Regions from separate parts of the Serratia sp. OS31 genome, predicted to be linked through region 1. Evidence: predicted binding sites of a transcription regulator. Region 1 holds the regulator's gene; each other region holds the start of a gene.
What was found. Region 1 encodes PhoB, which activates phosphate uptake and scavenging genes when phosphate is short. Its sites were predicted from a motif close to CTGTCATAAAACTGNCNNAT; they were not measured.
Positions count from the first base shown of each region.

Region 2: phoA (alkaline phosphatase) is a predicted target of PhoB. The motif match lies at 1,953-1,972, and genes of this name have one in related genera.
Region 3: pstS (phosphate ABC transporter substrate-binding protein PstS) is a predicted target of PhoB. The motif match lies at 1,907-1,926, and genes of this name have one in related genera.
Region 4: opgB (phosphatidylglycerol--membrane-oligosaccharide glycerophosphotransferase) is a predicted target of PhoB. The motif match lies at 1,462-1,481, and genes of this name have one in related genera.

Region 1 is NZ_JACJFQ010000004.1:78,555-81,683, forward strand. Features, by position in the region: gene sbcD (exonuclease subunit SbcD) at 1-868, opposite strand, end outside; gene phoB (phosphate response regulator transcription factor PhoB) at 1,070-1,759, shown strand; gene phoR (phosphate regulon sensor histidine kinase PhoR) at 1,784-3,100, shown strand; gene H5P17_RS05390 (PstS family phosphate ABC transporter substrate-binding protein) at 3,115-3,129, shown strand, end outside.
Region 2 is NZ_JACJFQ010000002.1:81,233-84,361, reverse strand. Features, by position in the region: gene H5P17_RS02690 (GNAT family N-acetyltransferase) at 1-263, opposite strand, end outside; gene phoA (alkaline phosphatase) at 452-1,879, opposite strand; gene H5P17_RS02680 (glutathione S-transferase N-terminal domain-containing protein) at 2,019-2,726, opposite strand; gene H5P17_RS02675 (helix-turn-helix transcriptional regulator) at 2,790-3,129, opposite strand, start outside.
Region 3 is NZ_JACJFQ010000013.1:105,004-108,132, forward strand. Features, by position in the region: gene pstC (phosphate ABC transporter permease PstC) at 1-698, opposite strand, end outside; gene pstS (phosphate ABC transporter substrate-binding protein PstS) at 790-1,830, opposite strand; gene glmS (glutamine--fructose-6-phosphate transaminase (isomerizing)) at 2,167-3,129, opposite strand, start outside.
Region 4 is NZ_JACJFQ010000010.1:52,063-55,191, reverse strand. Features, by position in the region: gene H5P17_RS10900 (ABC transporter substrate-binding protein) at 1-564, shown strand, start outside; gene H5P17_RS10895 (ABC transporter substrate-binding protein) at 618-1,349, opposite strand; gene opgB (phosphatidylglycerol--membrane-oligosaccharide glycerophosphotransferase) at 1,640-3,129, shown strand, end outside.

The sequences.
Region 1 (3,129 bases):
CCTTAATGAGCTGCATCGGCTGGAAGGTTGGGATCTCCAATGCGCTGACCTGCTGCAGGGCACCCGCGTCGAAATCCACCATAAACACGCTTTTGGCCTTGCCCAGCTCGTCAAAACTGAGCGGGATAGGGGAGCCGCTGTAGCGAATATGCTCAGATTTGGCGACGTTTTGCGCGCGATGAATATGCCCCAGCGCGATGTAATCTGCCGGGGGGAAGGCCTGGGCGGGGAAGGCGTCCAGCGTACCAATATAGATGTCGCGCACCGAATCGGAGGTCGTTACGCCGACGGTGGTCAGATGGCCGGTAGCGACGATGGGCAGCGGCAAGCCCAACGTATCACGGCGCGCACAGGCGGCCTGGTACAGCGTGTGATAGTGGTCGGCGATAGACTCTTGCAGCGCCTGCTGTTTTTGCACCCCGGACTCACCGGCGCGGCTGGTGAGCAGATCGCGCGGCCGCAGAAAAGGAATGGCGCACAATATGGCGCCCGGTTGGCCGTCGCGTTGATTCAGTACCAGCACCTGTTGTTCGATTTCGCTCTGTGCATTGGCGATCACGGTGGTATTCAGGCAGGAAAGCAATTCGCGCGATTCATTTAAGGTTGCCACGGAGTCGTGATTGCCGCCCAACACCACCAACTGGCAGCCGGTGCGCTGCAGTTCCACCACGAAGCGGTTATACAGCTCGCGGGCGTAGCTTGGCGGCGAGCCGGTATCGAACAGGTCCCCGGCGACGATCAGCGCGTCCACCTGGTGTTGTTCGATCTGTTCGATCAGCCAGCGCAGAAAGGCCTGATGCTCGGCGGCGCGGCTTTTGGTGAAAAAGTACTGGCCAAGATGCCAGTCAGAGGTGTGGATCAGGCGCATGACACTCCCGGGGCGATAGGGTAATGGCGGTGATTATAAAGGGAATATGATGTTTCTGTGTGATTAGAAATAACCGCTATGCTTACTGCCCATAACAGCCCGTTTTTTTCATGGCTATTTATTTCATAAATCTGTCACAAAACTGACGCATAATGGCGCCCGCAATCAACTGTGATCGCTAACACATTGGCAGGATTGACGATGGCAAGACGCATACTGGTGGTGGAAGACGAAGCGCCGATCCGTGAGATGGTGTGCTTTGTGTTGGAACAGAATGGTTACCAACCGTTGGAAGCTGAGGATTATGACAGCGCCGTGACGCGCCTGTCTGAGCCGTTCCCTGATTTAGTGTTGCTCGACTGGATGTTACCCGGGGGATCCGGCATTCAGTTTATTAAACATATGAAGCGTGAAGCCCTGACCCGTGACATTCCGGTGATGATGCTGACCGCGCGCGGTGAAGAAGAAGACCGGGTGCGCGGCCTGGAGGTCGGGGCGGATGATTACATCACCAAACCTTTCTCACCGAAGGAGCTGGTGGCGCGCATCAAGGCGGTAATGCGCCGTATTTCACCGATGGCGGTGGAAGAAGTGATTGAAATGCAAGGGCTGAGCCTGGACCCTTCCTCACACCGCGTGATGGCTAATGAACAAGCGCTGGATATGGGGCCGACCGAGTTCAAGCTGTTGCACTTCTTTATGACCCATCCGGAACGCGTTTATAGCCGTGAGCAGTTGCTTAATCACGTCTGGGGCACTAACGTTTATGTGGAAGACCGCACCGTTGACGTGCACATCCGTCGGCTCCGTAAGGCGTTAGAGACCAGTGGTCATGACAAAATGGTTCAAACCGTTCGGGGCACCGGCTACCGATTCTCAACGCGCTACTGATCGCGCCGCGCTGGAGAATATGCCGTGTTAGAACGTCTATCCTGGAAGAGGCTGGCCCTGGAGCTGGCCCTTTTCTGCCTGCCTGCCTTACTGCTGGGGCTGATTTTCGGTTATCTGCCCTGGTTGCTGCTGGCCTCCGTGCTGGCGGCGTTGGCATGGAATTTCTACAACCAACTTAAACTTTCCCACTGGCTGTGGGTTGACCGCAGCATGACGCCGCCGCCGGGTCGCTGGAGCTGGGAACCGCTGTTTTACGGTCTGTATCAGATGCAGCAACGGAACCGCCGTCGACGCCGTGAGTTGGCGCTGTTGATCAAACGCTTCCGCAGCGGAGCGGAATCGCTGCCCGATGCGGTGGTGATGACCACCGTCGAAGGCAATATCTTTTGGTGCAACGGGCTGGCGCAGCATTTGCTGGGTTTCCGCTGGCCGGAAGACAATGGTCAGCACATCCTTAACCTGCTGCGTTATCCGGAGTTCAGTCACTATCTGCAACAGCAGGAGTTCTCCCGCCCCTTGACGCTGCAGCTGAATAACGAGCATTACGTCGAATTTCGTGTGATGCCCTACTCTGAAGGGCAATTATTGATGGTGGCCCGCGATGTGACCCAGATGCGTCAACTGGAAGGGGCTCGGCGCAACTTCTTCGCTAACGTCAGTCACGAGCTGCGCACGCCGCTAACGGTATTGCAGGGTTACCTGGAAATGATGAGCGACGAAGAGCTGGATGGTTCGCTGCGCGGTAAGGCGTTGGGCACCATGCAGGAGCAGACTCGCCGCATGGACGGACTGGTCAAGCAACTGCTGACGCTGTCGCGCATCGAGGCGGCGCCTAACGTTGAAATGAACGAGCGGGTTGATATCCCCCTGATGCTGCGGGTGTTACAACGTGAGGCGCAATCGCTGAGCGGCGGCAACCACGAAATCACCTTCCGGGTGAATGAGCAGTTGAAAGTGTTCGGTAACGATGACCAACTTCGCAGTGCGGTGTCGAATCTGGTGTATAACGCCGTCAATCATACGCCGAAAGGCACTAATATTGAGGTCAGCTGGCAGCAGACGCCAAGCGGCGCGCAGTTTCAGGTCAGTGATAATGGGCCGGGCATCGCGGCCGAACATATTCCCCGTTTGACCGAACGCTTCTACCGCGTCGACAAAGCCCGTTCACGCCAGACCGGCGGCAGTGGGCTGGGGTTGGCGATCGTCAAGCATGCGCTCAGCCACCACGATGCGCGGCTGGAGATCCTCAGCGAGCAGGGCATCGGCACCCGATTTATCTTTACCTTGCCTAACCGGTTGATTGTTCCCGCAGCTTTGTCAGAGAATGCGGTGAAAAATTAACGCGAGAGGCTGGCATGATCCGAATCACC
Region 2 (3,129 bases), on a different contig from region 1:
AGTTTCAACAACACTTCACCGATCAACTCTCCGCTGTCCTTTAGGGTGACGGCGCAATAAAAAATATCGCCGTCCTGACTGAAGCGCGAAGCTATCGCCTGAGCAAGCTGATCGGCCAGTTGCGCGTTGTCCGGGGTGGGGGCATACAGATAACGATAGACCTCCGGCAAACGGTGGTAAGTCGAGTAGGCTTCGAGATCGTCGGGCGTGAAGCGGCGCAGTTGCAGGCGTTCGGTGTCGAAGGGCAGGGTAATCAAATGCAAGAGCTCATCCTTATTGTCGGGTGGGATCACATTGGTTTGTTTACGGACAGGGCAGAACATTTTTGCGAGGAATACAGGTCCCACAATATAGCAGTAGTCTGGAGGTTTCAAACGGCGAAAACCCTGTTCATCGCCGGCGTGAGCAACGATGAACAGGGTTTAATTAATCAGCGGACGGGGTCGTTAGCTTACTTGATCGCCATGGCGTCACGCATGGTATAGAACAAATCTGTCTGATCGGTCAGCCCGACGACGTTGGCGGCATGCGGGCCGTAGGCGGCAATACGCAGCTGGGTGCCGGTGTGGCCCTGCGAATCCTCTTCCGAGTTGCCGTAGCTGATGGTCATTGGCGCGCCATCTTTGGTGGTCAGCATTTGCGTCAGGCCCGGCGCTTTGGCGTCGGCGGCGATAATCTGGCTGGAGTGAGCATGGTCAGCGGTGACGATCACCAGGGTGTTGCCATCGGCACGGGCGAACTCCAATGCTTTTTGCACGGCCTCATCCAGATCGACAGTTTCCCCGAACTGGCCGCACGGGTTGGCGGCATGATCCTGTTTGTCGATCGATGCGCCTTCAACCTGCAGGAAGAAACCATTTTTGTTGGTTTTCAGCAGGTCGATGGCTTTCTCGGTCATGACCGCCAGCGTCGGGATATCGGCCGTACGTGCCGGGTTGTTCTGACAGGTGACCGCCGGTTGATCGAGATTACCGTGATAGCTGGCCTTCGGCCCCTGCCAGCGTACCGGCATATTGCCGGCGGCAAACAGCCCCAACAGCGGCTTTTGCTGATTGGCGACGTTAACGGCGTTCAGGGCATCGAGGTTTTCCACCCACTGATAACCCAATGCAGTTGCCTGCTCTTTCAGTGATTTTCCCTGCCATTCGCCACTTTTTGCTAACTGATTAAAGGATTTTGCTCCGCCGCCTAAGGTGACGTCGGCGCGGGCTTTGAGCAACTGTTCACTGATCGAACCGCGGCCGCCATTTTCCAGCGCGTTGGTTGCGCATTTTTCACTGGTCTCTTCCGGGCCGTAACATTTACGCGAGGTGACGTGGGAAATCTGCGCCGCAGGTGTGGCGTCTTGCAACTCTGCGGTGGAAACGTTGCCGGTGGCTTTACCTGCCGCTTTGGCGATTTCCAGCAGCGTCGGCTGGTCTTTGCCGTTAACGTCAACGCCCAGTGCACCGTTGTAGGTTTTTACGCCGCTGGACCAGGCAGTCGCCGAGGCGGCGGAGTCAGTGACGTAATCCGGCTTGTGGGTTTTCTTGTCCAGCGAATAATGGGTGTATTGGCCGGTTAACGGCAGGGCATCGATGCCCTTAAAATAGCCGCCTGCGCCTTCGGCATAGTTGCGCGCCGAAGTGATTTCCGAATCGCCCATGCCGTCGCCAATCAGCAAAATCACATTCTTGACCGTTTTATCAGACAACGAAGCTTTCAATGCAGCGGTTTGATCGCCACTCAGGCGACGTGCTCCGCCGGGTTCAACGATATTGCCGCGAGCCGCACGCTCGGAAAGTCCGGCGGTATTGACCGGGGTTTCATCGGCGAAGGCGGTGGAACAGAGTAAGGCGGATAACACAGCTCCGGCGATCAGGGAAAGGGACTGCTGCATAGGGGGAAAGCTCCTTTTCGAAATACAAAATTATAATTGGCATCAATTTGTTACGAAGGAGGGTAGTGCAGAGGTATGACAGTTTTATGACGGTAAATGGGAAAAAAAGGATAGCCGGGCGGCTATCCCAGGCTATCCATTATTCGCTGCGGGCGGGAATATTCAAGCCGCGTTGTACTGCCGGACGGGCCAGACCGCGCTCCAGCCATTGTCCTACCCGCGGGAAGCTATCGAACTCGACCAACTCACGGGCTTCGTAAAAGCCGATCAGGTTACGTACCCAACCCAGAAGCGAGATATCGGCGATGGTGTAATCCTGGCCCATGATCCAGTCGCGGCCTTCAAGCCGACTCTCCAGTACGCCCAGCAGGCGTTTGGACTCATTCTTATAACGCTCGAGCGGGCGTTTATCTTCGTATTCACGTCCGGCAAAGCGGTGGAAGAAACCGAGCTGCCCGAACATCGGGCCAACGGCGGCCATCTGGAAAAACACCCACTGGATGGTTTCGTAACGCAGGGCGGGATCCTGCGGCAGGAACTTGCCGCTTTTCTCCGCCAGATAAAGCAGGATAGCGCCAGACTCAAACAAAGGCAGAGGTTTGCCGCCGGGGCCATCGGGATCGATGATGGACGGGATCTTGCCGTTGGGGTTCAGCGACAGAAACTCTGGCGTCCAGGTTTCGTTTTTGCCGATGTCGATCAGGTGAGCTTCATACGGCAGGCCGATCTCCTCCAGCATGATGGAAACTTTTACCCCGTTCGGCGTGGGCAGCGAATAGAGCTGCAGCCGTTCCGGATGCTGCGCCGGCCACAGTTTGGTGATGGGAAATTGGGTTTGACTGAGCATGGAGAGTCCTCGGGTTGACGGTTTGCCTATTGAGTATTGCACCAAAACTACCCTGCCGTGGGGTTAAACCGTGAGGTCAAAATGTGCTTTCAACGCTTTTTTCCCGCTGGCGGTGAGCTGTAGTTCACGGCTTTCCAACTGGCGCTTAATCCAGCCGCGACTGATGAAAGTCGTCAGCAGCGCGGCGCCCAATGCGCCACCCAGGTGGGCCTTGCGCTCACTCCAGTCCAGACAGCCGCAGGCGAAGCGCCTTCGCGAAGGCGCAGGGGAACAGTCGACGCCTAACCGAGTAAGTGCCGTTAGGCCTGCCTCGCTTAGTCGGTAGTCTTCCTCACCCTCTAACCAGGTTAGCTGATGCAGGCGCTCATGCAGTTTTATCGCTATCTCGCCGGCCAGATGGTCA
Region 3 (3,129 bases), on a different contig from region 1:
AGCATCACACCGCCAATCACGCCATTCTTGGTAAACGGCAACACGATACGCCAGATCACTTCCCAGGTGGTGCAGCCGATGCCGTAGGCCGACTCTTTCATCATCACCGGGGTTTGTTCGAACACGTCGCGCATTACGGCGGCAATATAAGGAATAATCATAATCGCCAGGATCACCCCGGCAGCCAGAATACCGATACCGAACGCCGGACCTGAGAACAACTCACCGACAATCGGAATACCGGACAGCACGTCGCCGACCGGGGTCTGGAAATATTCGGCAAACAGCGGGGCGAACACGAACAGGCCCCACATGCCGTAAACAATACTCGGGATCGCCGCCAGCAGCTCAATGGCGATACCCAGCGGGCGTCTCAGCCAGTTTGGCGCCAGCTCGGTCAGAAACAGCGCGATGCCGAAGCTGACGGGGACGGCGATAATCAATGCGATCAGCGAGGTGACGACGGTGCCGTAGATCGGTACCAGTGCACCGAACTGCTCGGCAGGGGCGTCCCACTCTTTGGTCCACAGGAAGGAGAAACCGAATTTCTGTATGCTCGGCCAGGAGGCGAAGATCAGCGAAACAATAATGCCGCCCAGCAACAATAGGGTAATCAGCGCCGCCAGTTTAACCAGCGCGCTGAAGATGACGTCACCATTTTTACTCGGTGCTTTTATGGTCGGCTTGTACTCAGCCATAGATCACTCTCTGTGTTAACCCTGGCAGGCCCAACCTGGATTGAGCCCTGAAAAACTGAGTGGGGCGCGCAGATCACGCGCCCCTGCGTTGTTAGTACAGCGCTTTACCGGAACTGTCTTTTACGTTGGTTTTCCATGCTGCACGCACCTGCTCGATAACTTCGTTCGGCAGAGTGGCGTAATCCAGGTCGTTAGCCTGTTTGGCGCCCGTTTTGTACGCCCAGTCAAAGAATTTCAGCACTTCGGTGCCCTGAGCGGGGTTTTTCTGCTCTTTGTGCACCAGGATGAAGGTGGTGGAGGTGATTGGCCAGGCGTTGTCGCCTTTCTGGTTAGTCAGATCCTGCGCGAAGGTTTTGCTCCAGTCCACGCCTTTAGCCGCGGCGCTGAAGCTCTCTTCTGTCGGGCTAACCGCTTTGCCGTCGGCAGAAATCAGCTTGGTGTAGGCCAGGTTGTTTTGTTTGGCATACGCGTATTCAACGTAGCCGATGGAGCCTGGCAGACGCTGTACGAATGCGGCGATGCCGTCGTTGCCCTTGCCGCCCAGACCGGTTGGCCAGTTAACGGTTGAGCCTGCGCCGATTTTCTCTTTCCACTGCGCGTTGGCTTTAGACAAGTAGCTGGTGAACACGAAAGAGGTGCCGGAACCGTCAGCGCGACGTACCACAGCAATGTTCTGATCCGGCAGCTTGACGCCTGGGTTCAGTTTGGTGATCGCCGGGTCGTTCCATTTCTTCACGTTACCCAGGTAGATATCGCCCAGGGTTTTCCCATCCAGGGTCAGCTCACCGGATTTGATGCCCGGGATATTAACGGCCAGCACCACGCCACCAATTACGGTAGGGAACTGGAACAGGCCATCGGCCGCCAGCTTGTCATCAGTCAGAGGCGCGTCGGAAGCACCAAAGTCAACGGTGTTGGCGACGATTTGCTTCACGCCGCCGGAAGAGCCGATGCCCTGATAGTTAACTTTGTTGCCGGTTTCTTTCTGATAAGAATCTGCCCACTTGGCATAAACCGGAGCGGGGAATGTCGCACCTGCACCGGTCAGGCTAGCAGCAGCGAACGCGGACACGGCGGTCAGGGAGAAAGTCGCTGCCACAATACTGGCGACGGTGGTACGCATCAGTTTCATAATCCCTCCTAATGGGATATTCAAAAATCGACTTCGAGTCGTTTTCATCAGAGTAAGTATTGCTGCAGGAGGGAAAATAGGACAGTTTGGTGACAGTAAAATGTACGAAATATGACAGTTATATTACAACAACAAACCCAAGACCATTATCAAATTAAAATCAAATAGTTACAGATAAAACCACTCAGTAATTAATCAATAAAAAAACCCTTTCCATCGCCGCTATCCGCTTGAATATGACAACTTTTATCCCGACTGTCGCACGCCTGTCATATTTTATTTCGCCATGAAAAAAGCCGGCTCAACGGCCGGCTTTTAGACACTAACAGATGCGGATTACTCTACGGTGACAGACTTCGCCAGGTTACGCGGCTGGTCAACGTCGGTGCCTTTGATCAGTGCCACATGGTAAGACAGCAGCTGCAACGGCACGGTGTAGAAGATAGGTGCCACGATTTCTTCTACGTGCGGCAATGGAATGATGGTCATGCCTTCACTGCTGACGAAACCGGCGTCCTGATCGGCGAACACGTACAGCTGGCCGCCACGCGCACGAACTTCTTCGATATTGGACTTCAGTTTTTCCAACAGTTCGTTGTTTGGCGCCACCACGATCACCGGCATATCGGCATCGATCAACGCCAACGGGCCATGCTTCAATTCACCGGCCGCATAGGCTTCCGCGTGAATGTAGGAGATCTCTTTGAGCTTCAGCGCACCTTCCATGGCGATCGGGTACTGATCGCCACGGCCGAGGAACAGCGCATGGTGCTTGTCGGAGAAACCTTCCGCCAGCGCTTCAATCTCTTTATCCATCGACAGCATCTGTTCGATTCGCGCCGGCAACGCCTGCAGGCCATGTACGATTTCATGCTCAACGCTTTCCGCCATGCCTTTCAGACGGCCCAAACGCGCCACCAGCATCAGCAACACCGCCAGCTGGGTGGTGAAGGCCTTGGTGGAAGCCACGCCGATTTCAGTCCCGGCCTTGGTCATCAGCGCCAAATCGGATTCACGCACCAGCGAAGAACCGGCCACGTTGCACACCGCCAACGAACCGAGGTAGCCCAATTCCTTCGACAGGCGCAGCGCCGCCAGGGTATCGGCGGTTTCGCCGGACTGCGACAGCGTGATGATCAGGCTGCCCGGACGTACGGCAGATTTGCGGTAACGGAATTCAGACGCGATCTCGACGTCGCAAGGCACACCGGCCAGGGATTCGAACCAATAACGGGCAACCATGCCAGAGTGGTATGACGTACCGCAGGCAATGATCTGCACATGCTGTACCTTCGCCAG
Region 4 (3,129 bases), on a different contig from region 1:
GGCAAAAAAATCGGTTATTCCGTCAGCGGGATCGAACAGGCTACGCTGGCAACCATGCTTGAACATGAAAAGCTCACCCCCAGGGACACCCAACTGATCAACGTTAACTTTCAGCTGACCAGCGCCCTGCTGGCTGGCCAGGTCGATGCGGTGATCGGCGGATATCGCAATATTGAAGCGCTGGAGCTGAAACTGCAGGGCAAAGATCCGGTGGTGTTTAACGTGGAAGACTACGGCGTGCCGACCTACGACGAGCTGATTATCGTCGCCAACCGCGACGCGCTGGCCGAGCCGAAAATCAAAAAATTCCTCGTGGCGCTGAAAAAAGGCAGCGACTACCTGCACGCCCACCCACAGGAAAGCTGGCTGGCGTTCGCCAAAGCCCATCCGGAACTCAATACCGAGCTGAACAAACAGGCCTGGCAAGCCAGCCTGCCGTTGTTCGCAACCGATCCGGCCAGGCTGGACAAGGCCCGCTACCAGGCTTACGAACAGTTCCTGTTCGACAACAAGCTGATCAAGAAAATCACCCCGGTGGAACAGTACGCGGTGGAGCTGCATTAAACGTTGTTCGCTTTATCGGGGGCGCAGTATGCAGCGCCCCTGCCATTCCCCCCTCAGGCAGAAGGCGCGACGGTAACATCCCCCTGACCGCTGCGTTGCAAAGCCTGCAGCACCAGGCCACTTGCCTTGCACCGCTCCACAAAATCACGTACATAGTCCGCCCCCGACGCTTTTTGTCGCGGAACCGCCATCGCCTGCTGGATAGCGGTGAAATGCCCAGCCAGCACCCGATACCCCGGATTTTCCGCCGCGGCGGCCAGCAACGGCTGACGCACGCCTGCGGCCGCATCCAACCCCTGTTCGAGAAACAAAGCTATCGCGTCGGCGGAGGTATCGGCACGCACCAGTTGCGCATGCTTCAAGGTGCGCGACAGGTACAGATCGTAAGCCGCTCCCTGGCCTACGGCAATGCGCACCTCGGACCGGTCGAGTTCGGCAACCTGCTGCCAGGGAGACGCCTGGGCCACCAGATAGGTCCCCTCAATGATCGCATAAGGCGCACTGAACGCAATTTGTGCCGCCCTCACCGGTTCGATGGCCATAAAGGCGATATTCCAGTCTCCGGTTTCCAACGTGGCAAAAACCTTGCCTGCGGCATCATAGGTCACCAACTCCAGCGCCACGCCCAACTCGCGGGCCAATGCGCGGGCCAGCGTCACGGAAACCCCCTGAGGTTCGCCGTCTGGCCCCTTCTGCGCCAACACCGGATTGCCCAGATTGATGGCCGCCCGCAGCATCCCCTGCGGGGCCAAATCAGCGAGTACGGCGGCGGGAATGCTCTGCATGGTTTTCTCCTGAACAAAGGGTGAAGGTGTTTCGTTGACGCTCTCCATTAAGGCTAGAGCCAAACGTCGGATGAGCAACATTCAGCCGCTTTTCACCTCATCGGCGTGATTCATGTCACACTATTGTCACAAAAACGACCGTTCGCACTCTGCCGCGCCTGGGCAACGCAAACACGCATTGACCCTGGCGCTTTCAATGCGCTATACCCTTCCTCTTTCGCGTCGTGCTGGGGTCGGCGGCGTTTGCCAGGGCAGTTAAGATTTCTTTTTAACCAGACAGGGTACGGTGGATGGTTTCAGCATTAATCTCGTTTGCACTTTTTTTAGCCTCAATTTTAATCTACCGGACCCGGGCCGCCGCCAACCGCTGGTGGCTGGCCACCCTGCTGACGCTGCTGGGCAGCTACCTGATCCTCAACGTGGTGCTGATCGCCAGCAACTACTTTACCGGTGACGGCATTACCGATGCGGTGATCTACACCCTCACCAGCAGCCTGAAGGGCGCCGGCGTCGGCAAATACCTGCTGCCGTTTGTCGGCCTGCTGGCGGTGCTGGCGTTGATCTTCACCGTATTGACCTGGAGTCTGGTGCGGCGCAAAGCCAAAAGCAGCAGCGTGGTTTACAGCCTGGTCGCCGTGCTGCTGGCGCTGTTTTCCGTCGGCACCACCCCGGCCTTTCAGGACATTTCGCTGCTGGTTAAAAGCCAAATCAGCGGCGATACCGCCGACTTTGACACCTATTACAAAGCGCCGAAGAAAACCGTACAGGGCAAAGCGCCGAACCTGGTGTATATCTATGCCGAAAGCCTGGAGAGAACCTATTTCGATCAGCAGACCTTCCCCGGCCTGGCCGACGAACTGAACCAGCACCGCGAGAACAGCATCGACTTCAGCAATACCCAACAGCTGCCCGGCACCGGTTACACCATTGCCGGAATGGTGTCTTCGCAGTGCGGTATCCCGCTGTTTGCGCCCTTTGACGGCAACGCCTCCAGCGCCGTATCCACCTTTTACCCGGAAAACGTCTGCCTGGGCGACGTACTGAAATCCGCCGGTTACGACAACTACTTCTATCAGGGTGCCGAGCTGGCCTTCGCCGGCAAAGATACCTTCCTGAAATCGCACGGCTTTGACCATGCCTACGGTTTTAAGGAACTGCGCGACCAGGTCAGCGACCCCGGCTACAAAAATGACTGGGGCTGGTACGACGATACCGTGCTGGACGTGGTGTTCGACAAGTTTGTCGAGTTGTCGAAGCAGAACAAAAAGTTCTCGCTGTTTGCCTTGACCGTGGACACCCATCATCCGGACGGTTTTATCTCCGCCAGCTGCAGCAAAAAGTCGTTCCGTTGGCAGAATAAAGAAAACCGTTCGCTGAGCGCAGTGGCCTGCAGTCAACAGCATATCGCCGCGCTGATCGACAAAATCAAGGCGTCCGAGTACTTCAAAAATACCGTTATCGTGGTGTCTTCGGACCACCTGGCGATGAACAATACCGCCTATGACATCCTGACCAGGCAGAAACGCCGCAACCTGTTCTTTATTATCGACGGCACCCGCCCGCAGACCGCGCTGCATAATGAGAAGCGCAGCACCCTGGACAACGGCGCCACCGTGCTGGACGTGATGGGCGGCGATAACTACATTGGCCTCGGCCGAAGCAGCCTGTCCAGCCCGACGTTGGCGACTTTGTTCTTGAACATCGACGAAAAAATCAACGCCTGGAAGCCAGCGGTGGTGAAACAGTGGGGCTTCCCGAACAGCATCACAAACTACAGTCT